Regions from separate parts of the Bacillus sp. 11C genome, predicted to be linked through region 1. Evidence: predicted binding sites of a transcription regulator. Region 1 holds the regulator's gene; each other region holds the start of a gene.

Region 1 (8,051 bases):
TCGATTTTTATCACAAAGTGTTTGATGCCAAGCTGCTGGTAAAAGGAAGAACAACAGCATATTTTGATTTGAATGGCATCTGGCTTGCACTTAATGAAGAGCCTGACATTCCGAGAAATGACATTAAGGCATCATATACTCATATTGCTTTTACTATTGAAGATCGTGAGTTTGAGGAAATATCAGCAAAATTGAAAAGGCTTCATGTCCATATACTGCCTGGAAGAGAACGAAATGAACGCGATCGAAAGTCTATTTATTTTACCGACCCAGACGGCCATAAATTTGAATTTCATACCGGAACCCTTCAAGACAGGCTTCGTTATTATAAACAGGAAAAAACGCATATGAAATTTTATGATTGAAACGGCCTCGAGATATCACAAAGAACATATACATAAATATGAATAAAGGTTAAAGTATGGTAAACGAGGGGGTTTGGTTGAAAATGAAGATACTGGCTTTAACGGCAGTTTTGACGTGTTTTTTTGGCATTGGCAGTACCCATGCGTCAGCATTAGGGTTTGATCACAAAACAGACTTTATTTTAAATGACAGCACAAAGTCGTTTGTTCTGGAAAATATCAGTGATGTTCCGGCAATCGAATATTTTTTAGGCTATCAGTTTACGATCTTGGGAGCCAATAGTTGTTCAGTTGAGCTTAAACTTCAACGGATGGGGCTTACGGGGCAATATTCCACGCTGAGCACGAAACAATTCAGAGGCAGTTGGTTTGATTTTAGTGCTCAGGATAAGGTTTCAATTGATCCATTTCATCGATACCGTATCTTTGCAGAAGAACATTCGGAAAACTGCACAAGTGTTCGAGTAAAAGGGAGTTATGGTATTCAATATTTTCATTTTGATTGAAGCTCACGATGATAAAGGTGAGCTGTTTTTTACATAAAATAGAACTAACTAAACTATGTACTAAATTTTTACATAAATTAATTGCCGCGCTCTCTGCATAAATCTAAACCCGTATCATTCCACGACCTAGAAATGAAACATTTTTAAGCAGGTCACGTCTAATGTTTTAAACAGACAACATTTCGATAAAAGTTTCCTGAAGGAAAAAAAATTTCTTGACTTCAACAATTGTTTGATGGATAATTATGGTGTAAACATGATGTTCTTTTCCTCCTATTCAGGCTCGTACCTAAAATTCAGGGCGAGCCTGCTTTTTTTGATACAATAAACCCCCTCTCCATAAAGGAAGAGGGGGTTATTTCATCATCTGATAGTTCAATAGATTAATGGACGGTTCTGAACACGCCAATTACTTTCCCTAGAATGCTGACATTCTGTAAGATGATAGGTTCCATCGTTGGGTTTTCAGGCTGTAAGCGAATGTGAGTATCCTCTTTATAGAAACGTTTTACCGTAGCTTCATCATCTTCTGTCATCGCAACGACAATTTCCCCGTTGTTTGCTATGTTTTGCTGTTTAACGATGACATAATCCTTATCGAAAATACCAGCGTCAATCATACTGTCTCCCATAATTTCAAGCATAAACACATGCTCGTCCGGGGGAACCATACGGTCAGGAAGCGGAAAATATTCTTCAATATTTTCTATTGCTGTAATAGGAGATCCCGCCGTGACTTTCCCGATGACCGGTACATTAACGACCTGGCTTTGCGGAATGTCTACTTCTTCATCAAGAATTTCTATCGCTCTTGGTTTTGTCGGATCTCGTCTGATCAGCCCTTTTGTTTCCAAGCGGGCCAAGTGGCCGTGGACAGTTGAACTGGACGCAAGCCCGACAGCCTCTCCGATCTCTCTTACGGAAGGCGGATATCCTTTTGATTTAACCTCTGCTTTAATAAAACGGAGGATATCAAGTTGCCTTTTTGATAGCTTCGTCATTTTTCGCACCTCAAAACGTCGATTTTAAGAAGATTATAGCATGATTTTCCTTACAGTACAAACATAGGTTCGAAAAAACAATTGACAGAAACGTTTGTTCGTATATACTGAAATTATAAAAAAGCGAACAAACATTCCTGTTGGAGGTTATGATCATGGGTAAAGAATCTATTATTTTTGTCGGTCTGTTCACAGTGATTTTGAGCGCGGTAATCCTTTTGCTGTCATATACAAGCAGCGGCCAGGAGCTTAATCAGTATGTTAAAATAGAAGTCCAGCAAGGCGATACACTTTGGTCTATAGCCGGCCAGGTAGCAGATAAAAAGAAAATAAACAAAAGTGAATTTATTGAATGGGTGGCTGATAAAAATCATCTTCAGACGTCTGATATCCAGCCGGGAGATGAATTGGTGATTCCATTGAAAAAGAAGCATCAGGATGCATATGAATTGGCAACTGTAAGATAGAGAGGAAAGATAGAAAAAATGAAAGCACTCATTTATGCCCGCGTAAGCACAAATAAAGAACAGCAGGAGACGTCATTAAAGCGGCAGGAGGAGGAGCTTACGGCCATTGCGGCCGAGAACGGCATGGAAGTCGTCAAAGTGATTTCTGAGAAAGCTAGCGGATATGAAATGGATCGGGATGGTGTATTTGGGCTGCTTGATGAGATCAAGAATTCTGGAATTGATGTCATTTTGGTTCAGGATGAAACTAGGCTCGGACGTGGAAATGCAAAAATCGCACTGCTTCATTGCATCTATAGAGAAGGTGTGAAAGTCTATACAACGGCTCACAGAGGTGAACTGGAGTTATCGGAGGCTGACTCGATGGTGCTGGAGATCGTCAGCATTGTTGAAGAGTACCAGCGGAAAATTCACAACTTGAAAATCAAGCGGGGAATGAAACGTGCAGTAAAAAACGGTTTCAAACCGCAAAAAAACCTGAAAAACCAACATGAAAACAGCGGAAAAGAAAGAATAGACGTGCCCATCTCAGAGATCGTCCGCCTAAGAGCGAATAAACTGACGTTCGCAGAAATTGCGGCTACGCTGAGAGGGTTTGGGTATGATGTATCTAAAGCGACCGTCCACCGGCGGTTTCAGGAATACATAGAGAATGACGAGACAGCCGATTGAATCAGTTGTAAAACTCTTTTTGATCTAGTACTATATAGACAAAATGCCATAAAGGAGTTTAACATGATTTCAAACGAAAAAATTGCCAGAATTAATGAACTTGCTGCCAAAGCCAAAGCTGGCGTTATGACAGAAGAAGAAAAAGCAGAACAGCAAAAGCTCCGTCAAGAGTATTTAAAAGGTTTTCGCTCTTCTATGAAAAACACATTAAAAAGTGTGAAAATCATTGATCCGGAAGGCAATGATGTTACACCAGAAAAACTAAAAAAAGAAAAAAGAAATAATAAACTTCACTAATAGAAGAGGAATACGGCAATAACGTATTCCTCTTTTGCATATACTATAGCAACACTTTCATGGGACAAATTTCAACAAGTTTCTCTCAAATTTAAGCTGAAACAGTTGAGAAAAAGTCGTCAGACATTTATGATGTAAGGGTACAACACATAAGGAAGGGGATTTTTATGGATACAATTGAAAAGAAATCAGTTGCTACCATTCGCACACTGTCAATAGACGCTATTGAAAAAGCAAATTCTGGTCACCCAGGGATGCCAATGGGGGCAGCTCCAATGGCATACACGCTGTGGACAAAATTTATGAACGTAAGTCCGGCAAACCCTGGCTGGTTTAACCGTGACCGTTTTGTTTTATCTGCTGGACACGGATCAGCACTTTTATACAGCATGCTTCATTTAAGCGGGTTTGATCTTAGCATCGAAGATCTTAAGGGATTCCGCCAGTGGGGCAGCAAAACACCTGGACATCCGGAATTCGGACATACTGCCGGTGTTGATGCGACAACAGGACCGCTTGGCCAAGGAATTGCCATGGCTGTCGGAATGGCTATCGCTGAACGCCATTTAGCGGAAACTTACAACCGCGATTCATTTAACGTAGTTGATCATTATACATACAGTATTTGCGGTGATGGTGATTTAATGGAAGGCATCTCTTCTGAAGCCGCTTCACTAGCAGGCCATCTTCAGCTTGGCCGTCTGATCGTATTATACGATTCTAATGACATCTCTCTCGATGGAGATCTCGACCGTTCGTTCTCTGAAAACGCAAAACAGCGTTTTGAAGCAATGAATTGGGAAGTTCTTTATGTTGAAGATGGAAACAACATCGAAGAATTAACAGCGGCTATCGAAAAAGCACGCCAAAATGAAAAGAAACCTACATTAATTGAAGTGAAAACAACAATTGGATTTGGTTCGCCTAACCGTGCCGGCACATCGGGTGTTCACGGTGCGCCGCTTGGTAAAGAGGAAAGCAAATTAACAAAAGAAGCTTACGCGTGGACATATGAAGAAGATTTTTACGTTCCTTCAGAAGTTTATGAGCATTTCGCTAAAGCGGTTAAAGAATCAGGCGAGAAAAAGGAACAGGAATGGAATGCCCAATTCGCTAAATATAAAGAAGTTTATCCTGAACTCGCGGAACAGCTTGAGCTGGGAATCAAAGGAGAGCTTCCAAAGGACTGGGATCAAGAGGTTCCTGTTTATGAAAAAGGAAGCAGCCTGGCATCCCGTGCATCTTCCGGTGAAGTTCTCAACGGCCTTGCGAAAAAAATTCCTTTCTTTGTGGGAGGATCTGCTGACCTGGCGGGATCAAACAAAACGACAATTAAAAATGCCGGTGATTTTACAGCGGCTGATTACTCAGGCAAAAACTTCTGGTTCGGTGTTCGTGAATTTGCGATGGGCGCAGCCTTAAATGGTATGGCGCTTCATGGCGGACTTCGTGTATTCGGCGGGACTTTCTTTGTCTTCTCTGACTACCTGCGTCCGGCAATACGCCTTGCAGCATTAATGGGTCTTCCTGTCACATATGTCTTCACACATGACAGTATTGCGGTAGGTGAAGACGGTCCGACGCACGAGCCTGTTGAACAGCTTGCTTCACTACGTGCGATGCCTAATCTTTCCTTGATGCGTCCTGCAGACGGCAATGAGACAGCGGCAGCATGGAAGCTTGCAGTACAAAGCAATGAACAGCCAACAGCGCTTGTATTGACACGCCAAAACCTTCCTACGATCGACCAAACAGCTGAAGAAGCATTGGCAGGAGTAGAAAAAGGTGCATATGTCGTTTCTAAATCTAAAAACGAAACACCTGACGCTCTTCTCATCGCTTCAGGCTCCGAGGTGGGTCTTGCGATTGAAGCGCAGGCTGAATTGGCAAAAGATAATATCGATGTGTCTGTTGTCAGCATGCCTTCAATGGACCGTTTTGACAAACAATCAAATGAATACAAGAACGCCGTCCTTCCTGCAGAAGTGAAAAAACGTCTTGCGATTGAAATGGGCTCATCATTTGGCTGGGGAAAATACACGGGGCTTGAAGGAGATGTGCTCGGCATAGACCGATTCGGTGCATCCGCTCCTGGTGAAACCGTCATCAATGAATACGGCTTCTCAGTTCCAAACGTAGTGAACCGAGTCAAAGCATTACTCAATAAGTAAGTCTTTCAAAGAGGATGAGTCAAATCATCCTCTTTTTCTTGTTTATCCGACAAAAATAGTATTGGCTGTTTAACAGTAATAGACAATTCTTTCTTTTCTTCTTTTGTATAATAGAGTGCAAATGAAATGCTGCTGAAAAAGGGGATGAAAAGATGGAACGTCACTACTATACGTACCTGATAAAAGAGGAATTTGCCAATCACTATTTCGGGCGGGAATCGGTTATGTTTGAGCTGTTTCAAGACTATCATTGGACAAGCCTGACAAAGCAGCGGTATGAAATGACAGAGAAACAGATTCAATATATTACACAGCCAATCCCGATTTTACATATGCATCAGCGGTTAAAAATGAATTTACACAACACCGATTACAGGCAGCTGGATTATATTTATAGATTAGCTTTGCCGAAAGCAAAAGGCCACGCGACGTTTATGATGAAAGAGAACATGATAGAAATTGTGGCTTCGGGGAATTACGAGGCAGAAACGATTTTCTTTGAAGTGCTGAGAAAGGTAAGCCCTTGCTTTCTGGCTATGGATTTCAATTCGAAGCGTTACGGCTGGCTAAATCCGGTGAAAGAAAGAAATTTTGTCTAAAACCGAAGAAAAAGAGATGTAAATGTTGTATAATAGCTTTTGGTTTAGTACACTTTAAACTAGACAACATGAAGGAGGAAATAAAATGACTTTATGGGTTGGCATCCTAGTGGGCGTTGTTGCATTGCTCATAGGTGTTGCACTCGGGTTTTTTATTGCTCGTAAATATATGATGAGCTATCTTAAAAAGAATCCGCCTATTAATGAACAAATGTTACGCATGATGATGATGCAAATGGGAATGAAACCTTCTCAAAAGAAAATCAATCAAATGATGAAAGCCATGAATAATCAAACGAAATAATACGTAAAGATTATGATATAGAGAAACATGGTTATAAAATAAAAAACCCTTATAAGGGTTTTTTATTTTGCAATCATTCGTCACCCGCTACTGCTCGAAGGCGCTGCTTTTGATATTGTATGAGAAGATGGTCAAGCTCCTGACTGAGCTCTATCGTAATATGAGATGTCATTCCGTTCGCCATGACAATTTGCAGCAGCTCTGCTCTTTTTTTTTCGATTTCATTTAATAGATGCTCTCTAATCACAGGGATGTATCCTTTCATACATTAGATCTTCAAAGTGAATGTTTGTTTATATTATATCCATATTTATACTAATTTTCAAATGAGAAGGAGTACAATAACTCAATGTCAAATTAAATTATATAAGTTTTTTCTGAAAATAGAAATCCTCCAAGTGAAAGTGTTAAAAAAATGAAATGATTTTGTCATAACTTGAAGGATTGCCAAATTATGAAGGGATGATGACATGGGAGATGTGAATTATTTTTTGACCTTCGGAGCGGGATTTCTATCCTTTATTTCGCCTTGCTGCCTGCCGCTTTACCCAGCTTTCTTGTCATATATTACAGGGGTCAGCATGGATGATGTGAAAACAGAAAAGCTGCTGCTGCAGAAAAGAAGTTTGTTTCATACTTTGTGTTTTTTGCTTGGCTTTTCAGTCATTTTTATCGCTTTAGGTTATGGAACATCTTTTATTGGCAGCCTCTTTAGGGATTATCACGATGCGATTCGGCAAATTGGCGCGTTGCTTATTATTTTGTTTGGTTTTATTACACTTGGCGTGTTCCGGCCTGAGGCTATGATGAAAGAGCGGAGAATCCATTTTAAGCATAAACCAAGCGGGTTTTTAGGTTCCGTCTTAATCGGAATGGCATTTGCGGCGGGGTGGACGCCATGTACCGGTCCGATATTAGCAGCTGTTATCACACTCGCAAGCACAAATCCAGGCTCAGCGGTGCCGTACATGATGTTATATGTACTCGGTTTTGCTGTTCCGTTTCTTTTATTGTCTTTTTTTATCACAAAGCTAAAGTGGATAAGAAAGAACCAGCTTTTGATCATGAAAGCAGGCGGCGTCTTGATGATTGTGATTGGTGTGCTGTTATTCTTTAATTGGATGAGCCTGATTATTATTTTACTGTCGGATCTTTTTGGAGGATTTACTGGTTTTTAACGGCAAATTACTTTCGTACTACTACTAATCCTTTTGTTTTTGGTACAATAAGACTATTATCTGTGGAAATCGATTTTGGAGGGGAATATGACAAGAGTTTTAGTTGTAGACGACGCCAAGTTCATGAGAGTGAAACTCAGAGAGATCTTGGAAGAGGCAAATTGCATCATCGCAGGCGAAGCGGCGGACGGCGAGCAAGCAGCGGACCTGTATAAAACACTGCGGCCGGACATCGTGACAATGGATATTACAATGCCAGTGAAAAACGGCATTAAGGCGCTTCGTGATATCTTAACCTTCGATCCTAAAGCGAAGGTCATTATGTGTACCGCAATGCGGCACCAAAGAATTGTAACAGAAGCGATTGAATTGGGGGCAAAGGACTTTATTGTCAAACCGTTCGAGGAAACAAAAGTGCTAGAAGCTGTCAGCCGCGTTATGGGACATTAAAGTCATTGGTTTTTTTTATTGTTTTGGAGTATAGTATATAG
Region 2 (8,051 bases), on a different contig from region 1:
TTTTCGATTTATGTGGACGCGGACGAAAGCCGGATTTTCACATGGTATTTAGAGCGTTTTCGTCTGCTTCGGGAAACTGCTTTTCAAAATCCCGATTCTTATTTTCATAAATTTAAAGACTTGTCTGATCAGGAGGCTGACGAGATGGCAGCTTCGATTTGGCAGAGTGTCAACCGGCCTAATTTATATGAAAATATCTTGCCGACTAAATTCAGGTCCGATCTCATTTTGCGTAAGGGGGACGGGCATAAGGTGGAAGAAGTGCTGGTAAGGCGGGTGTAATATCGTGCACCATATTGAACTGTATGTCTCCGATTTGGAAGCGTCTCGGCGGTTTTGGGGATGGTTCTTAACAGAACTTGGCTATAAAGAGTATCAAAACTGGGGCTCAGGCATTAGCTGGAAGAAAGATCATTTTTATCTTGTGATTGTGCAGGCGAAAGAGCCATTTCTCGAGCCGGCATACCACAGATGCCGTGTCGGGCTGAACCATCTCGCCTTTCATGCTGAATCCAAGCTTCAAGTTGACCAGATGACCGAAAAACTGATGGAAAAAGGCTATCGTGTGTTGTACCGGGACCGCCATCCTTTTGCCGGAGGAGACGAGCATTATGCCGTTTATTGCGAGGATCCGGACCGGATGAAGGTAGAGCTCGTTGCCCCAAGCGGTTAATTATGGTCTTCGGACAGGCTGTTAAGCTTTTCCTCAATGCGATCCAGCTGCGCTTTTCGGTTCTTCGCGTACTTGAAGCCTGTAACAGCTGCAAAGATGACAGCGGCAACATAATAAATACGAAAAGCTGAAACATCCCATTGCCTATATTCGTGTTCATCACCCCATTGTTGCGGGAGAGATTGGTTCTCTCCCGTTTTTTAATTTAAAGCGGCTTTTCCAGCCCTGGCCGGTGTTTTGTCATTCCCGTTTTCATCTGCCGATAGGCGAACGCCAAAAATGGCAGGCCGAGCAGGGTGATCCCGCTCAGAACAGAAAAAATAAAAATCGGCCTGCCAGCGCCAAATAGGTCTATACATATACCCCCGATCCAAGGGCCGATGACGTTTCCGAGCTGTGAAAAACCGATGGCCCCGAAATAAGTGCCTTTTAACCCGGGTTTTGCAATCTGGTCTACAAACAAATCCATCATAGAGAATAAAAGCACTTCGCCGATTGTAAATGTGACCACAATCAGCACAAGGGATGAAACACCGTGTGATACGGTGAAAATAGCCATGCTGATACTCACCATCACATTACCGAGCATCAAGGAGCAAAGCGGCGAAAAACGTTTTGCAAAATGGACGATGGGAAATTGCGTTGCCAGCACAACGATTGCGTTTAATGTCAGCATCAGCCCGTACAGTTTCGTTCCATTGCCAAACAAGGGGTTCTGCGCCATATACTGCGGGAATGTGGAACTGAATTGTGAGTAGCCGAAGGTGCATAGCGTAATGCCGACCAGAGCAATTGTAAAAAGAAGATCCTTTTGCGTCACCATAAATGCTTCCCGCACGCTCATATTTTGGGATTGGCCTGATCCTGATAAGGATGGATGCTTTTTAAATTGGATAACAAGCACGAGTCCGTATAGTCCGTAAATGACTGCGGGCGCCAAAAAGGGTGCGGTCGATTGCGATGAGCCGAAATACAGGCCGAGTATCGGTCCGAAGACAACGCCGATATTTATAGCTGCATAGCGTAAATTAAAAACAAGCAGTCTCGTTTTTTCTTCTGTCATATCAGACAGCAAAGCCTTTGAAGCGGGTTCAAATAGTGATTTGCAAAGGCCGTTTAATGCGTTTACCACAAAAAACACCCAGAGATGAGATGCCGCCGCAAATCCTGCAAATACCAGCATCCAGCCGAAAATGGACACTAGCATCATGTTTTTTCTGCCGAATTTGTCCGAGATATATCCGCCGTAAAAGCTTGCAAGGATGCCGACTGATGAGCTTGCAGCGATAACCAGCCCTGCATAGGAAGCTGATGTGCCTTGGACGGCTGTTAAATAAATCGCTAAAAAAGGAATGCTCATTGATGTTGCCATCCTGCCGAAAATAGTTCCGATTATAATTGTCCAGCTGATGGGGTGGATATCTTTCCATTTCTTCATGAATCGTATTCTCTCCTGTATGTAGGATTTTTTTCTATCATATATGAAAAAATTTCCTTATCCAATGGGAAATTCAAAATATTTTATTGTTTATATGGAATGTGAAACATATCTTACCTGAGGATGATGCACGTCGCTGGCGGAGTTTACATCGTTGAAATTGAGGTTGAGGCGTTCGGGAGTAAAATGATAATATATCCGATGTTTTTATGGTGGTGAAAGCATATTATTTTGTAATTGATGCTGGAATGCCGGGCATTTCAAAGCGATTCGGCAGACCGTGGAAGCAAATGGTGTCTGTTTGAATATGAAAGGCGATAATCCGCCGGTTCAAGCTGACGGAGTGCTGCATGGACTGGCAGAACAAGCGGCACTGGGTATGACTCAGGCTTTTCTTTTTTACAAGCCTTTCTGCATAATGACAAAGACTCTTGTTTGTTATCATGGCGGTTTTTACAAAGGAAAGCCGCATTAGCGGCTGAAAGAACTCACAGTCCGATTCGGGGCGCTGTGCGTCTCTGTTTCTTTTGGCCAATGTTTAAGAGAACAGTCCTTGGTTGGTGACATAGTCATAAATGATATCTTCTATATGCGCATGCAAATCTTCATCGGGTTCTTCATTCCGTCTCTCTTCCAAGGCTGCTTTCAGGCTTTGTTTTTCATACGGGCTTAACGGATCTACGGCAACATTTCGGCCGTATTGACGCAGTGCCTGTCCCAACATTTTCTCGACAAATTTCTCCATTACGACTCTCCTATCTTTATGCCTCGCTTTTATTCTACTAAATGTTTTTCTTCTCTCAAACCCTTGGATCATATTTTCTGTCAGGCAAGAATCATTTACCAGTATAAATCGAACATATTTTCGCATATAATAGAAAAAGCGAACATAAGTTCTTTTTAGAGGTGTGTATGATGAAAGAAAAAGTGATTTTTCTCGTTGACATGCAATCGTTTTATGCATCTGTAGAGAAAGCGGAAAATCCACATTTGAAAAATAGGCCCGTCATTGTGTCGGGTGACCCTGAAAGAAGGGGAGGAGTCGTATTGGCCGCCTGCCCGCTGGCGAAACAAAAGGGGGTCGCGAATGCTTCCCGGCTGTGGGAGGCGCAGGAAAAGTGCCCTGAAGCAGTTGTGCTCCGGCCTCGTATGCAGCGGTATATTGATGTATCACTGCAAATCACGGCCATTTTAGAGGAATATACAGATCTTGTAGAGCCGTATTCCATCGATGAACAGTTCATGGACATTACAGGCAGCCAGAAGCTGTTTGGGACGCCGGATGAGATCGCAAAAAGCATTCAGGGCAGAATCATGCGGGAGATCGGCGTTTATGCGCGGGTCGGAATCGGCCCTAATAAAGCGCTGGCTAAAATCGCATGCGACAATTTTGCCAAAAAGAATAAGAACGGTATTTTTACCTTAACGAAAGAAAATATGAAAATCGAAATGTGGCCGCTCCCGGTGGGCAGCATGTTTGGTGTGGGGAGCCGCATGAGGCATCATTTAAACCGAATGGGCATCAGCACGATCGGCGGGCTCGCGGCTTTTCCGCTCGATCTTTTAAAAAAGAAATGGGGCATTAACGGCCACGTGCTGTGGATGACGGCGAACGGGATCGACTATTCCCCTGTTTCAACTTCATCTCTGGACGGGCAAAAGGCCATCGGCCATGGAATGACGCTCCCGAGAGACTACGAACACTTTGACAAAGAAATTAAAGTCGTGCTGCTGGAGCTGAGTGAAGAAGTGTGCAGGCGAAGCCGAAGTGCCGGGGCAATGGGACAGACCGTGTCAGTAAGCTGCCGGGGGACTGATTTTGATTGGCCGACAGGCTTCAACCGGCAAGTGAAGCTGGCGGAGCCTACTAATTCCACGCAGGATGTATATGAGGCTGTGTGCCGGCTGTTTCTTACGTTTTGGGACGGGAAGCCTGTCCGCCGTCTGGGGGTCAATCTGTCTCAGCTCTCATCTGATGACATATGGCAGCTCAATTTATTTCAGGATGATGCAAAGAAAATGAGCCTGGGCTATGTGATGGATGGCATTAAAAACCGGTTCGGAGACACAGCCATCGTCAGGGCGGCGTCACTGACAGCGGCAGGCCAGGCATTTGAACGTGCGGCTAAAATAGGAGGGCACTATAAATGAACGACCATTTAAAAAGAGGCAACCTGCTGTGGGAAGGGAGCAGAATGTTTCTGCCGGAACATAAACAAAGCCTGCTTGAGAGAAAGCGCTGTAAACAGAAGCTGCAAAAGCCGATCCTTGATCCCGATAAGCTGGAGGAAATGAATCAAACGCTTTGCGCCGCGATGGAGTTTGCTCAGGATATTACTGTCAGCTGCTTTCAGGACGGTGAAATTGTCCGCTGCACCGGGAAAATCTGCCGGTATGAAGAGTTTGAAAAAACAGTATGGGTAAAAGGAGACGAGGATCAGCTTTATAAGCTGAAACTTGATCAGGTACTTGATATTGTGCTGTAAAGTTTCTCCCTCCTGGAATGTGGGAGAAATATGTGTAAAATGATCAAACATTGTTCCCTCCGCAGTCTCCGAAACGTATGATACAGAAAAGAAGGCATTTACAATTCCAGTCAGGCAAAATATAATTTCTGTATTGTAGAAAAAAAGAGCTGACATTCGTTTTGCCAGACGGAGGGAGATTAAATCGTAAATGGATATTCGAACAATCACGTCTTCAGATTATGAAATGGTAACGTCTGTAATGAATGAATGGTGGGGCGGCAGGCAGCTGAAAGAAAAATTGCCGAGACTATTTTTTGAGCATTTTCAGGACACAAGCTTTATTGCATCTGAACATAACAGCATGACAGGGTTTTTAATCGGGTTTCAATCGCAATCGGATCCTGAAACGGCATACATTCATTTTTCCGGTGTGCACCCTGATTTCAGAAAAATGCAAATTGGAAAACAATTATACGATGTCTTTATTGAAATGGTAAAACAAAAAGGGTGCACCCAGGTCAAGTGCGTCACTTCACCGGTGAATAAGGTATCAATCGCGTATCACACAAAGTTGGGCTTTGACATTGAAAAAGGCACCAAAACGCTAAATGGCATCTCAGTGTTTGCAAACTACGATGGCCCGGGCCAAGACAAGGTCCTGTTTGTCAAAAACATATGAGGGGGAAATATTATGATGGATTTTTTATCAAAAACACCTAAGCCTCCTTACTATGCAGTTATTTTTTCATCTGTCAAAAGCGAAAGTGACACAGGATATGGAGAAACAGCAGAGCGGATGGTATCGCTGGCGGCGGATCAGCCCGGATTTTTAGGCGTCGAAAGCGTTCGTGAAGCGGATGGAAGGGGTATAACGGTGTCCTATTGGGACAGTATGGACGCCATTAATCGCTGGAAGCATCACACCGAACATCAAGCGGCAAAAGAAAAAGGAAAGAGCGTTTGGTACGCGTCGTATGCAGTCCGCGTTGCAAAGGTCGAGAGACAGCGGCTATTTTCAGGAGAACAGAAATGATTGAATCTCTTCAGCATAAAAAAGACAACACAGCGCGTGAGATTATTGCCGTACAGCAGCCTGCCTACATAAAAGAAGCGGAGCTTATCGGTTTTGACGGTATCCCCGCCTTACAAGAGAAGACGAAGGATATTCAAGCATCCCATGAACAGTTTGCGGGATATCGGAAAGACGGCAAACTTATCGGTGTCATTTCATATGAGAAAAACATGCATCATCTCACCATTTGCAGGCTTGTCGTGCATCCCTGCGGTTTCAGAAAAGGGATTGGACGGGCACTTCTGCAATTTGTCATCGATCAAAACAAAGACGCTGAGAAAATCGAAGTAGTCACAGCCGAGAAAAATATACCGGCCATGTCGCTCTATACACAGGCGGGATTTCAAAAGGCAGAAACCGTCGAAGCGGCGGAGGGTCTTTTGCTGTCTGTCTTTTATTTGTATCCGAACAGAAAAGTTGAAGTCGTTCCCTACAATGAAAAATGGGCGGAACTTTTCAGCGAAGAAAAAGAACGGCTGAAGCTTGTGTTCGGACCGGAGATCATCGCTGTTCATCATATCGGAAGCACATCGATCCCGAACATGGCGGCAAAGCCAATCATTGATATTCTGATTGAAGTAAGAAGAATTGAAGCTGTGAGCCAATATGATACACAAATGAAGGCAATCGGCTACACACCGAAAGGAGAAAATGGCGCAGCGGGCAGGCGTTACTTCCAAAAGGGCGGTCATAAACGCACTCACCATCTCCATATGTACGAAAAGGGAAACCCTGCTATTGAAAGGCATCTGCTATTGAGAGATTATCTCAGAGCTCATCCAGAAATAGCGAACGAATACGCCAATCTAAAAAAACGACTGGCGGCCCAGCATCCGGATAGTATCAATCAGTACATACAAGGGAAAGATGATTGGATTAAGGCTGCAGAAGAAAATGCGAAGCGCTGGAAAGAAGGCGGAAACAATGCGGATAGAAACGTTGTATGCTACAATAGCGAAAATGATGGAAACGGGGGACTCACCTTATGAACATACACGTGACAGATGCAGCAAAACAAGCACTGCAGCAGGCGTTTGACGCCAACCCAAGGAAAAAAGCCCAGCTTCGTTACGATGCAGAAGGATGCGGCTGCGCGGTAAGCGGTGTACCGACAATCTGGCTGGCAGAAGAATTAACGGGACAGTGCGAGCAGCTGGAAACGAACGGCATCCCGCTTTATATCCAATCGTCACAAAAAGTGTTTTTTGACGATCAAATGACGATCGATTACAATGAAAAAGCTAAAACACTGGCGCTGAAAAGCCCGGCTGAAATGCTCAGCCCCAGAATGAGCATATTAGTAAAGTAGGGAGACACAAAACGTGGAACAAAAGCTGAAGTCAATGAAGAACACAGCACAGAATAAAACTTGGGTATCCTTCCTAAACCAAAACCATCCCTATACTTTGCTCCATTGGTCAATTGGAGGAGCAGAGTCTATCAAGAAAGATGTTTGGCTATTGCAGGATGAAATGACATTCGAAACACAAGAATTCACAACAATAGATCTTGCGATTGAATGGATCAGAGAAAATATGGATGGCATTACCGACGTTTTATGAAATGGAAAAGCGAAAGAGCCGAAGGGCCCTTTCGCTTTTTATTATGGAAAGAAAAACACGAGGCAAGGCCTAAGATTTCAGCATGTTGTTGAACCCTTCATTTTGTTTAAAAACGTCTGCACCGTTTTTCGATACGTGTCCCGGTTTTTGGTGTACGACATGGCGTGTTCACCGTTCTCGGCAATATACAGTGCCTTCGGTCCGGGTTTCTTTTCATAAAGCCGCTCGGTTGAAGAAATCGGAATATAATCATCATCCTTACTGTGAATAAAGAGGACCGGCTTTTCGATTTGATCAATGACAGCAAGCGGAGATACTTCGCGTGCCCGATAGCCGCCTCTCAGCTTCAAAAAGAAGTCGGCGATGGGGAGCAGCGGCCAAGACGGGAGCCTGTATTCCGCTTTCAGCCGATAGGCAAGCTGTTCATCAAAGCGTGCGAACGGACAATCAGCAATATAAAAATCAGCCCCATCATCACAGTGTTCACCAGCGTAAAGCAGGGTGGTCGCAGCTCCCATTGATTCACCGTGAATGCCGATCAATCCGCGATGACCTGTTTTGTTTTTGACCCAATTGACAACCTCACTGAGATCATCCTTTTCATAAAACCCGTAGCCAGTCGTCTTTCCACCGCTTTGACCGTGACGGCGATGGTCATACACCACTACATTCCAGCCGAAATCGAGAAATAAATGCATATATTTAAGAGAATTCAGTATATTCATCGTCACCCCGTGGCAGATGATAATGGTGTTTAGTGTGTCATGCGGAGCGACATGGTATCCTTTTATATCATATCCGTAAGCCGATGGTATCACAAAAGCAGTTTTCTCCATTC
Region 3 (8,051 bases), on a different contig from region 1:
GAGCACCGCTTGTTTCATCAACTTTTCCGATTGCTTTAGCACTCATATCTTCAATGTGTACAGATAGCTGCTGACCGCCATTTGCACCAATTTGGAATGTGAGCTCTTTTCCATCAGTAGAATTGAAATCTCCATTAAGAAGTTTCTTACCGTTAAACTCGGTACGGTCAGAGATACCGTTAGCGTTAGTTCCGCCACCAATTTCCTCAACTAAGGAATCTACCTCGTCTTGAATAGCGCCAAGATCTGTAGTATCTTGAGTACCTGTGTTTCCTGCTTGAACAACTAGTTCACGGACACGCTGAAGGATTGAGTGAGTTTCAGTCAATGCACCCTCTGCTGTTTGGATAAGAGAGATTCCATCTTGAGAGTTTTTAGAAGCCATTTCTAAACCTCTGATTTGTCCTCTCATTTTTTCAGAGATCGCAAGACCTGCTGCGTCGTCTCCCGCACGGTTGATACGAAGACCTGAAGAAAGCTTCTCCATGTTTTTTGAGCTTGCATTGTTGTTTGAAGACAAACGGTTCAGTGTGTTAAGCGCTGCGATATTGTGGTTAATTCTCATGTGTAAAATACCTCCATGTGTATATGTTTTTGAAATCAAAGACTTCCTTTTCTTCGATTTCTGGCGCGTGATTCCAGTAAAGCGTCTGGCTGTTATGTAGACCCTCCATAAAGGATACCTTCAAATCCCTTCATATAAAGGACTTTTTTGCTTAATATGGAATACATTGTACGCCCTTCAATCCATAAATCGTCAGTATTATGTAAATGTTTAGGCGTTTTCCCAAAGAAATTTTACCCATTTGAAAAAATGCTTCTAAATGATCGCAAAACTTTTTTCTTTTCTCGTTAAACTATAAAGGAAGCTTGCCTGCTAAGCCCAATCATGGACTTGCTGGCAAGCTCCCTCTGAAAAGAATATTGTTAAGATGTAGCCGTTTCTTTCGCTTCCAAGAGCGTTTTCATGCGTTTTTTGTCTCGCTCTATAACAGGCTTCAAATAGCGGCCTGTATATGATTCTTCGACTTCCGTGATTTCCTCAGGCGTTCCCGACGCAACAATGGTTCCGCCTCCGGCTCCGCCCTCCGGTCCCAGATCCACAATATAATCCGCCGTCTTAATGATATCAAGATTATGCTCGATGACGAGTACTGTATCTCCGTTGTCCACCAAACGCTGAAGCACGACAAGGAGTCTGGCGATATCGTCGACGTGCAGACCTGTCGTCGGCTCATCTAAAATGTAAAGCGTTCGCCCTGTTGACCGTTTGTGCAGCTCAGATGCAAGCTTCACGCGCTGCGCTTCTCCGCCCGACAAGGTTGTCGCTGGCTGGCCGAGCGTGATATAACCTAAGCCGACATCATAAAGGGTTTGGAGCTTACGCTTGATTTTCGGGATATTTTCAAAGAAAGCAAGAGCGTCTTCAACCGTCATATCAAGCACATCGGAGATGCTTTTTCCTTTGTACGTCACTTCTAGCGTTTCCCGGTTGTAGCGTTTGCCGTGGCACACCTCGCATGGAACGTACACGTCAGGAAGGAAGTGCATTTCAATTTTAATAATTCCGTCGCCGCGGCACGCTTCACATCTCCCGCCCTTCACGTTAAAGCTGAAACGGCCTTTTTTATAGCCGCGGACCTTCGCTTCATTTGTCTGCGCGAATACATCGCGAATGTCGTCAAACACACCGGTGTATGTCGCGGGATTGGATCTCGGCGTTCTTCCGATTGGCGCCTGGTCAATGTCTATGACTTTGTCTAGGTGATCCAAGCCTTTAATCTCTTTATGGCTGCCAGGCTTCGCTTTTGCCTTATGGAGCTTTTGCGCCAGCGCCTTGTGTAAAATTTCATTGACGAGTGTGCTCTTTCCTGAGCCGGAAACCCCTGTAACCGCTGTGAACGTTCCTAGCGGAAACTTGGCATTCGCCTTTTTCAGGTTGTTTTCTGTAGCGCCTTTAATCTCAATAAAACGTCCGTCCGGCTTTCTTCTTTGAGAAGGCAATGGGATGAACTTTTTCCCAGATAAATAGCTGCCCGTTAATGAGTTTGGATCTTCCATCACTTCATCCGGCGTACCCGCAGCTGTCACCTGTCCGCCGTGGATGCCGGCGCCGGGTCCAATATCAATTAAATAATCGGCTGCCATCATCGTGTCCTCATCGTGTTCGACAACAATCAGCGTGTTCCCAAGGTCTCTCATATTTTTCAAGGCGCTGATCAAGCGGTCGTTATCACGCTGATGCAGGCCGATAGACGGCTCATCTAAAATATAAAGCACACCGGATAAGCGCGAACCGATTTGCGTTGCCAGCCTGATGCGCTGCGCCTCTCCCCCGGACAATGTTCCCGCCGCCCTGCTCAGTGTCAGGTAATCAAGGCCGACTTTGTCCAGAAAGCTTAAGCGCTCCCCAATTTCACGCAAGATCAAATTGGCAATCTGCATATCCTTCTCAGAAAGGGTAAGGCCTTTGAAGAAAGTAAGTGCGTCTCCGACAGACAGCTCGGTAATTTTTCCGATATGGCGTCCGTCAATCAGCACGGCAAGCGCTTCTTTCTTTAACCGATAGCCTTTGCACGTCGGACAAGACTTCTGAGACATATACTGCTCCATTTGTTCACGAATGTAATCGGAGCTTGTCTCCTTATAGCGTCTTTCAATATTTCGCAATACGCCTTCAAATTGAATGTCACCTTCACGTATTTGCCCAAAATCATTTTCATAACGGAAATAAATCAGGTCGTCTCCGCTGCCGTACAGCACTTTATCCAGCTGCTGCTTCGGCAGATCTTTTACAGGCACGTCCATATCAATGCCGTAGTGGGTGCAGACCGCCTCAAGCAGCTGCGGATAATATTGTGAGCTGATCGGTGTCCAAGGGGCGACCGCATTCTCCTTCAAAGACAAATCTTGATTGGGGATGACGAGATCCACATCCACTTCAAGCTTCATTCCGAGACCGTCACACGTCGGACAAGCTCCGAACGGGCTGTTGAATGAAAACAGCCGCGGCTCAAGCTCGCCGATTGAAAATCCGCAGTGCGGGCAGGCGTGATGCTCACTAAACATCAGCTCTTCCTCACCGATGACATCAATCATAACCCGTCCTTCACCTAAACGGAGCGCCGTTTCCAATGAATCTGACAGACGGGCCGCCACGCCTTCTTTCACCACAATCCGGTCAATGACAACCTCAATCGAATGCTTTTTATTCTTTTCTAATTCAATATCATCAGAAAGCTCAGCCATTTCGCCGTCAATTCTGACTCTGACATAGCCTTGTTTTCTAATCTGGTCAAGCACTTTGACATGAGCGCCTTTCCGGCCAGAGACAATCGGGGCCAGCACCTGAAGCTTAGTCCGTTCCGGGTATTCCAGAATTCTGTCGACCATTTGCTCGATGGTTTGCGATGTAATCTCAATTCCGTGTTCCGGACAATGAGGCTTCCCTACTCTCGCATACAAAAGACGCAGATAATCATAAATCTCAGTTACCGTACCGACAGTTGACCTCGGGTTGCGGCTCGTTGTTTTCTGATCGATGCTGATGGCGGGAGACAGCCCCTCAATTGCATCAACATCCGGCTTATCCATTTGCCCTAAAAACTGGCGGGCATAGGCAGACAGCGACTCAACATACCTTCTCTGTCCTTCTGCATATATGGTGTCAAAGGCCAGGGAGGATTTCCCTGATCCGGACAAACCCGTTACAACGACAAGCTGATCTCTTGGAATCGTTACATCGATATTTTTCAGGTTATGCGCCCTGGCTCCCTTCACCTCTATCCGATCCATAGCCATGTGTTCATCATCCTTCCGCTTTTAGCTCTAAAAGTAAATCGCGAAGCTCCGCGGCTCTTTCAAAGTCAAGCGCCTTGGCGGCTTCTTTCATTTCGTGCTCCATTTGTTCAACGACTTTCTGGCGTTCTTTCTTCGTCATTTTCGACAGCTTCGGCGCGGCTTTTGTTTTGTATTCGGCTTTATCCTCAGCTGCTGCTGTGGCACGAATGACATCGCGAATTTCTTTATTTATTGTTTTCGGCGTAATGCCGTGCTCTTCGTTATACCGCTCCTGCTGCTCACGGCGGCGTTTTGTTTCATTCATCGCAATTTCCATGGACTTCGTCATTTTATCTGCGTACATAATGACGCGGCCTTCCGAGTTCCTCGCTGCCCGCCCGATGGTCTGAATCAGCGAACGCTCCGAACGAAGAAAGCCTTCCTTATCCGCATCCAAAATGGTAACGAGAGATACTTCGGGAATATCGAGGCCTTCCCTCAGCAGGTTGATGCCTATAAGCACATCATGCTTGCCGAGTCGCAGGTCGCGGATAATTTCAATCCGTTCAAGCGTCTTAATCTCTGAATGCAGGTAGTTTACTTTAATGCCAATTTCCTTCAGATAATCCGTCAGGTCCTCTGACATTTTCTTCGTCAAGGTTGTCACGAGCACCCGTTCATCCCGTTTGACTCTTGCTTGAATTTCACCGATCAAGTCATCAATCTGGCCTTCAATCGGACGCACATCAATAAGCGGGTCAAGAAGCCCCGTCGGACGGATGATCTGCTCGATCATTTCATCCGTATGCTCAATCTCATACGGTCCTGGCGTTGCTGATACATACACGATGTTGTGCATGTGCTTTTCAAACTCTTCAAAACGGAGCGGACGGTTATCAAGTGCTGACGGAAGACGGAAGCCGTGATCCACGAGCACCTGTTTCCGCGCCTGGTCCCCATTAAACATGCCGCGCACCTGAGGAATCGTCACATGCGACTCATCTACCACGATCATAAAATCGTCAGGGAAATAATCAAGAAGCGTATACGGCGTTGAACCCGGAGGCCGAAGCGTCAAATGTCTTGAATAGTTCTCAATGCCGGAGCAGAAACCCATTTCCCGCATCATCTCAAGATCATATCTTGTCCGCTGCTCTAAACGCTGCGCTTCAAGCAACTTGCCATTTTCGTGCATGACCTTCAGCTGCTCCTCAAGCTCCTTCTCGATATTTTGAATCGCTTTCTCCATTTTCTCGGCCCGCGTTACGAAGTGGGACGCCGGGAAAATCGCAACATGATCACGGTCACCGAGAATTTCTCCTGTCAGGGCGTCCACTTCCCTGATCCGTTCGATTTCATCACCGAAAAATTCAACCCTGATACAATGTTCATCACGAGAGGCAGGGAAGATTTCCACTACATCTCCGCGCACACGAAATGTCCCGCGCTGAAAGTCGATATCATTGCGGGCATATTGGATGTCTACAAGTTTTCTGAGCAGCTCATTTCTCTCAATTTCCATTTCAGGCCGCAGTGACACGACCATTTCCCGGTATTCTTCAGGCGAACCGAGACCGTATATACAAGACACACTTGCGATAATAATGACATCTCTCCGCTCAAACAGAGACGATGTGGCAGAGTGTCTCAATTTATCAATTTCATCATTAATACTTGCGTCTTTCTCTATAAACGTATCCGTTTGAGGCACATACGCCTCCGGCTGATAATAATCATAATAGCTGACAAAATACTCGACAGCGTTGTTCGGAAAAAATTCCTTGAACTCACTGTAAAGCTGTCCGGCGAGGGTTTTGTTATGGGCAATCACGAGAGTCGGCTTGTTGACTTCTTTAATCAAATTGGACACTGTAAATGTTTTACCCGTTCCTGTCGCACCCAGCAGAGTCTGATGCTTCTTGCCCTCCTGAATTCCTTTTACAAGTTTTTCAATGGCTTTCGGCTGATCTCCCTGGGGCTGGTATTTCGAGACTAACTCAAAGCGATCTTTCACAAAATAAGCCTCCGTTTCTTTAACGAAATCTTCCTATAGATATAGTAACACAATGGAATGTAAAATCACTAAAAATACGAACTAAAGTTCGGTGGTTTTTTATTTCCAGCTGTTTTCATGTATAAAAAACCTGCTTTTAAAACGTAAAAGCAGGAATTCGTCGTTATATTCATTATGTCCGTTTTACTCTTCTTTTTTCTCGGCAGTTTTTTTGGCCATGTACAGTCCGCCAGCCACAAGAGACACAACATCCAATCCTACAATAAAATACGTTTCTGTATAGCCTTTTAAATAAGAGGCAAACAGCAATGCAGCTGTCAGAGCGATCGCCACATAATGATTAAAAGTGACTCTTGAAAAAAGGACAACAAGCATAAAAGGGAAAAACAATGCAAAAACGGCTTTTGTAATCAACAAAAACCCTCCTCAGGGATTCTTCATCTGATCTGATTATAGTAAAAAATGAAGAATCGGACAATCGTGCAATCGTTCCCTCTTTCTACACCATACCCTTTTTCAGGCGACATCAATCACCATCTTTGCACTTTGCCCCGGCCGACAGAAGCATTTGCGGCACTTTTGTATGAAGGGCATTAAGCCTCAGCTTGATTTGCAGCCCGCCGCCAGAGACAGAACAATTCCGAGAATAAATAGGCGGACAGCACTAGTTAAGCTAAATTTTTCATGATATTTTATTTAGGACTTTCTGCTTTTGACATCATTTTCCTGAAAATCTACAATTGAGCGATAGTGTTCACTATCATTTTTGAGCACAGGCTCCGTCATAAAAGACTAGAGAGAAAAAAACGAAGGAAAGAGGGGTTTTAAATATGTATTCTGTTTTATTTCAGCAGGCAGAAGCGTCCAGCCAGCTGGCTGGCGCAAAAGGCATGAATTTAATTAAACTGACCAAACATGGACTTCCGGTTCCGGACGGATTTATTATTCAGACGAATGCGCTTGCCCGTTTTATGGAGGATAACCAGCTTCGTGAGACTAGCGAAAGCATCGAAAACGAAATCACCGCCGGAACATTTTCAGATGAACTGAACCATGAGCTGACAAGTTCCTTTTACAAGTTAAGAGAATCATATCGCTCCGTTGCCGTTCGCTCTTCATCTGCCGCGGAAGATTTAGAAGGCGCTTCATTCGCGGGGCAATATGAAACCTACTTAAATATCAAAACTGAGGAAGAGTTTCTAGCTAAAGTGAAAGAATGCTGGGCCTCATTTTTCTCAGGCCGGGTCTGCAGTTATAAGAAAAAAATGAACAACCAGATCGCAGAGCCGTTAATGGGGGTTGTCGTTCAGGGCTTAATTGATTCAGACGTATCAGGTGTTATTTTCAGCCGCAATCCCGTTACCCATGATGATAAAGAGCTATTAATCAGTGCCAGCTATGGTTTGGGGGAAGCTGTTGTATCAGGAAGTGTCACCCCAGACACCTTTATAGTCAATAAATCTTCATTTGAGATTCAGAAAGAAATAGGTGCCAAGGAAATCTACATGGAGTCCGCGGCAAAAGGAATTGCTGAAAGAGAAACGAGCGAAGACATGCGCAGCCGTTTTTGCCTTACAGATGAACAAGTGTTTGAACTGACTGAAATCACAAAAAAAACCGAAGACCTGTACGGATATCCGGTCGATATAGAATTCGGAATCGCAGATCATCAAGTATACCTTCTGCAGGCTCGCCCGATTACAACAATTGAACAGGACGAAAAAGCGGCAGAGGAAAAACGCAGCTTTATGATTACAGACACTGATATGGATGATTTCTGGATCAATATGGAGTCAAATATTGAAGGTCCGGTAAGTCCGTTATTTTCATCATTCATTGTACCGGCCATGGAATACGGCTTGAAGAAAAACATGCAAAAGTTTCCGCTCGGCGCAGTTGCAGAAGAAGTGAAGCTTTATCGCGGGCACATTTACTCCAAAAACCAAGGCGGGCAGCAGCCTGATGAGGACTGCGGCAAAGAGATTTTTCCGATATTAACAGAGCGTATGTATGACATCATCAACCACACATACCTTCCATTTTACGAGACGCTGGATCAGCTCGCACAAACTGACCATACTGCTGAAAGCGCACTTGATGCTTTTCGGAAACTAAAAGCCTTTTATCTCACGGCTTATGATGAGCATTTCAATATTGTTTTCCCGCAAATGCTTCTGACAAACAAATTGCAAGCAATGTACCAGCACATTCAAGGCGAATCCGAAAACGCTCATTTTTACGAAATGCTGACAGGTAA

Evidence for each region. Region 1 encodes LexA, which represses DNA repair genes until DNA is damaged. Its sites were predicted from a motif close to CGAACATATGTTCG; they were not measured.
Region 2: ACY3LV_RS06070 (DNA polymerase IV) is a predicted target of LexA. The motif match lies at 2,966-2,979, and genes of this name have one in related genera.
Region 3: uvrB (excinuclease ABC subunit UvrB) is a predicted target of LexA. The motif match lies at 5,872-5,885, and genes of this name have one in related genera.

Annotation. Positions count from the first base shown of each region.
Region 1 covers NZ_JBUPVZ010000014.1:95,649-103,699, reverse strand. The annotation lists gene fosM (FosM family fosfomycin resistance protein) at 1-365, shown strand, start outside; gene ACY3LV_RS17335 (hypothetical protein) at 449-871, shown strand; gene lexA (transcriptional repressor LexA) at 1,255-1,872, opposite strand; gene yneA (cell division suppressor protein YneA) at 2,022-2,339, shown strand; gene ACY3LV_RS17320 (YneB family resolvase-like protein) at 2,358-3,011, shown strand; gene ACY3LV_RS17315 (DUF896 domain-containing protein) at 3,075-3,308, shown strand; gene tkt (transketolase) at 3,476-5,479, shown strand; gene sirA (sporulation inhibitor of replication protein SirA) at 5,632-6,078, shown strand; gene ACY3LV_RS17300 (YneF family protein) at 6,164-6,382, shown strand; gene ynzD (aspartyl-phosphate phosphatase YnzD) at 6,456-6,629, opposite strand; gene ccdA (cytochrome c-type biogenesis protein CcdA) at 6,853-7,560, shown strand; gene ACY3LV_RS17285 (response regulator) at 7,648-8,010, shown strand.
Region 2 covers NZ_JBUPVZ010000003.1:208,156-216,206, reverse strand. The annotation lists gene coaA (type I pantothenate kinase) at 1-282, shown strand, start outside; gene ACY3LV_RS06085 (VOC family protein) at 287-673, shown strand; gene ACY3LV_RS06080 (MFS transporter) at 879-2,111, opposite strand; gene ACY3LV_RS06075 (YqzH family protein) at 2,650-2,856, opposite strand; gene ACY3LV_RS06070 (DNA polymerase IV) at 3,024-4,262, shown strand; gene ACY3LV_RS06065 (YolD-like family protein) at 4,259-4,597, shown strand; gene ACY3LV_RS06060 (GNAT family N-acetyltransferase) at 4,788-5,258, shown strand; partial or broken gene ACY3LV_RS06055 (antibiotic biosynthesis monooxygenase family protein) at 5,271-5,616, shown strand; gene ACY3LV_RS06050 (bifunctional GNAT family N-acetyltransferase/GrpB family protein) at 5,609-6,640, shown strand; gene ACY3LV_RS06045 (iron-sulfur cluster biosynthesis family protein) at 6,637-6,960, shown strand; gene ACY3LV_RS06040 (YqkC family protein) at 6,974-7,213, shown strand; gene ACY3LV_RS06035 (alpha/beta hydrolase) at 7,291-8,051, opposite strand, start outside.
Region 3 covers NZ_JBUPVZ010000008.1:49,265-57,315, reverse strand. The annotation lists gene hag (flagellin Hag) at 1-565, opposite strand, end outside; gene uvrA (excinuclease ABC subunit UvrA) at 928-3,801, opposite strand; gene uvrB (excinuclease ABC subunit UvrB) at 3,809-5,794, opposite strand; gene ACY3LV_RS12865 (CsbA family protein) at 5,978-6,208, opposite strand; gene ACY3LV_RS12860 (PEP/pyruvate-binding domain-containing protein) at 6,625-8,051, shown strand, end outside.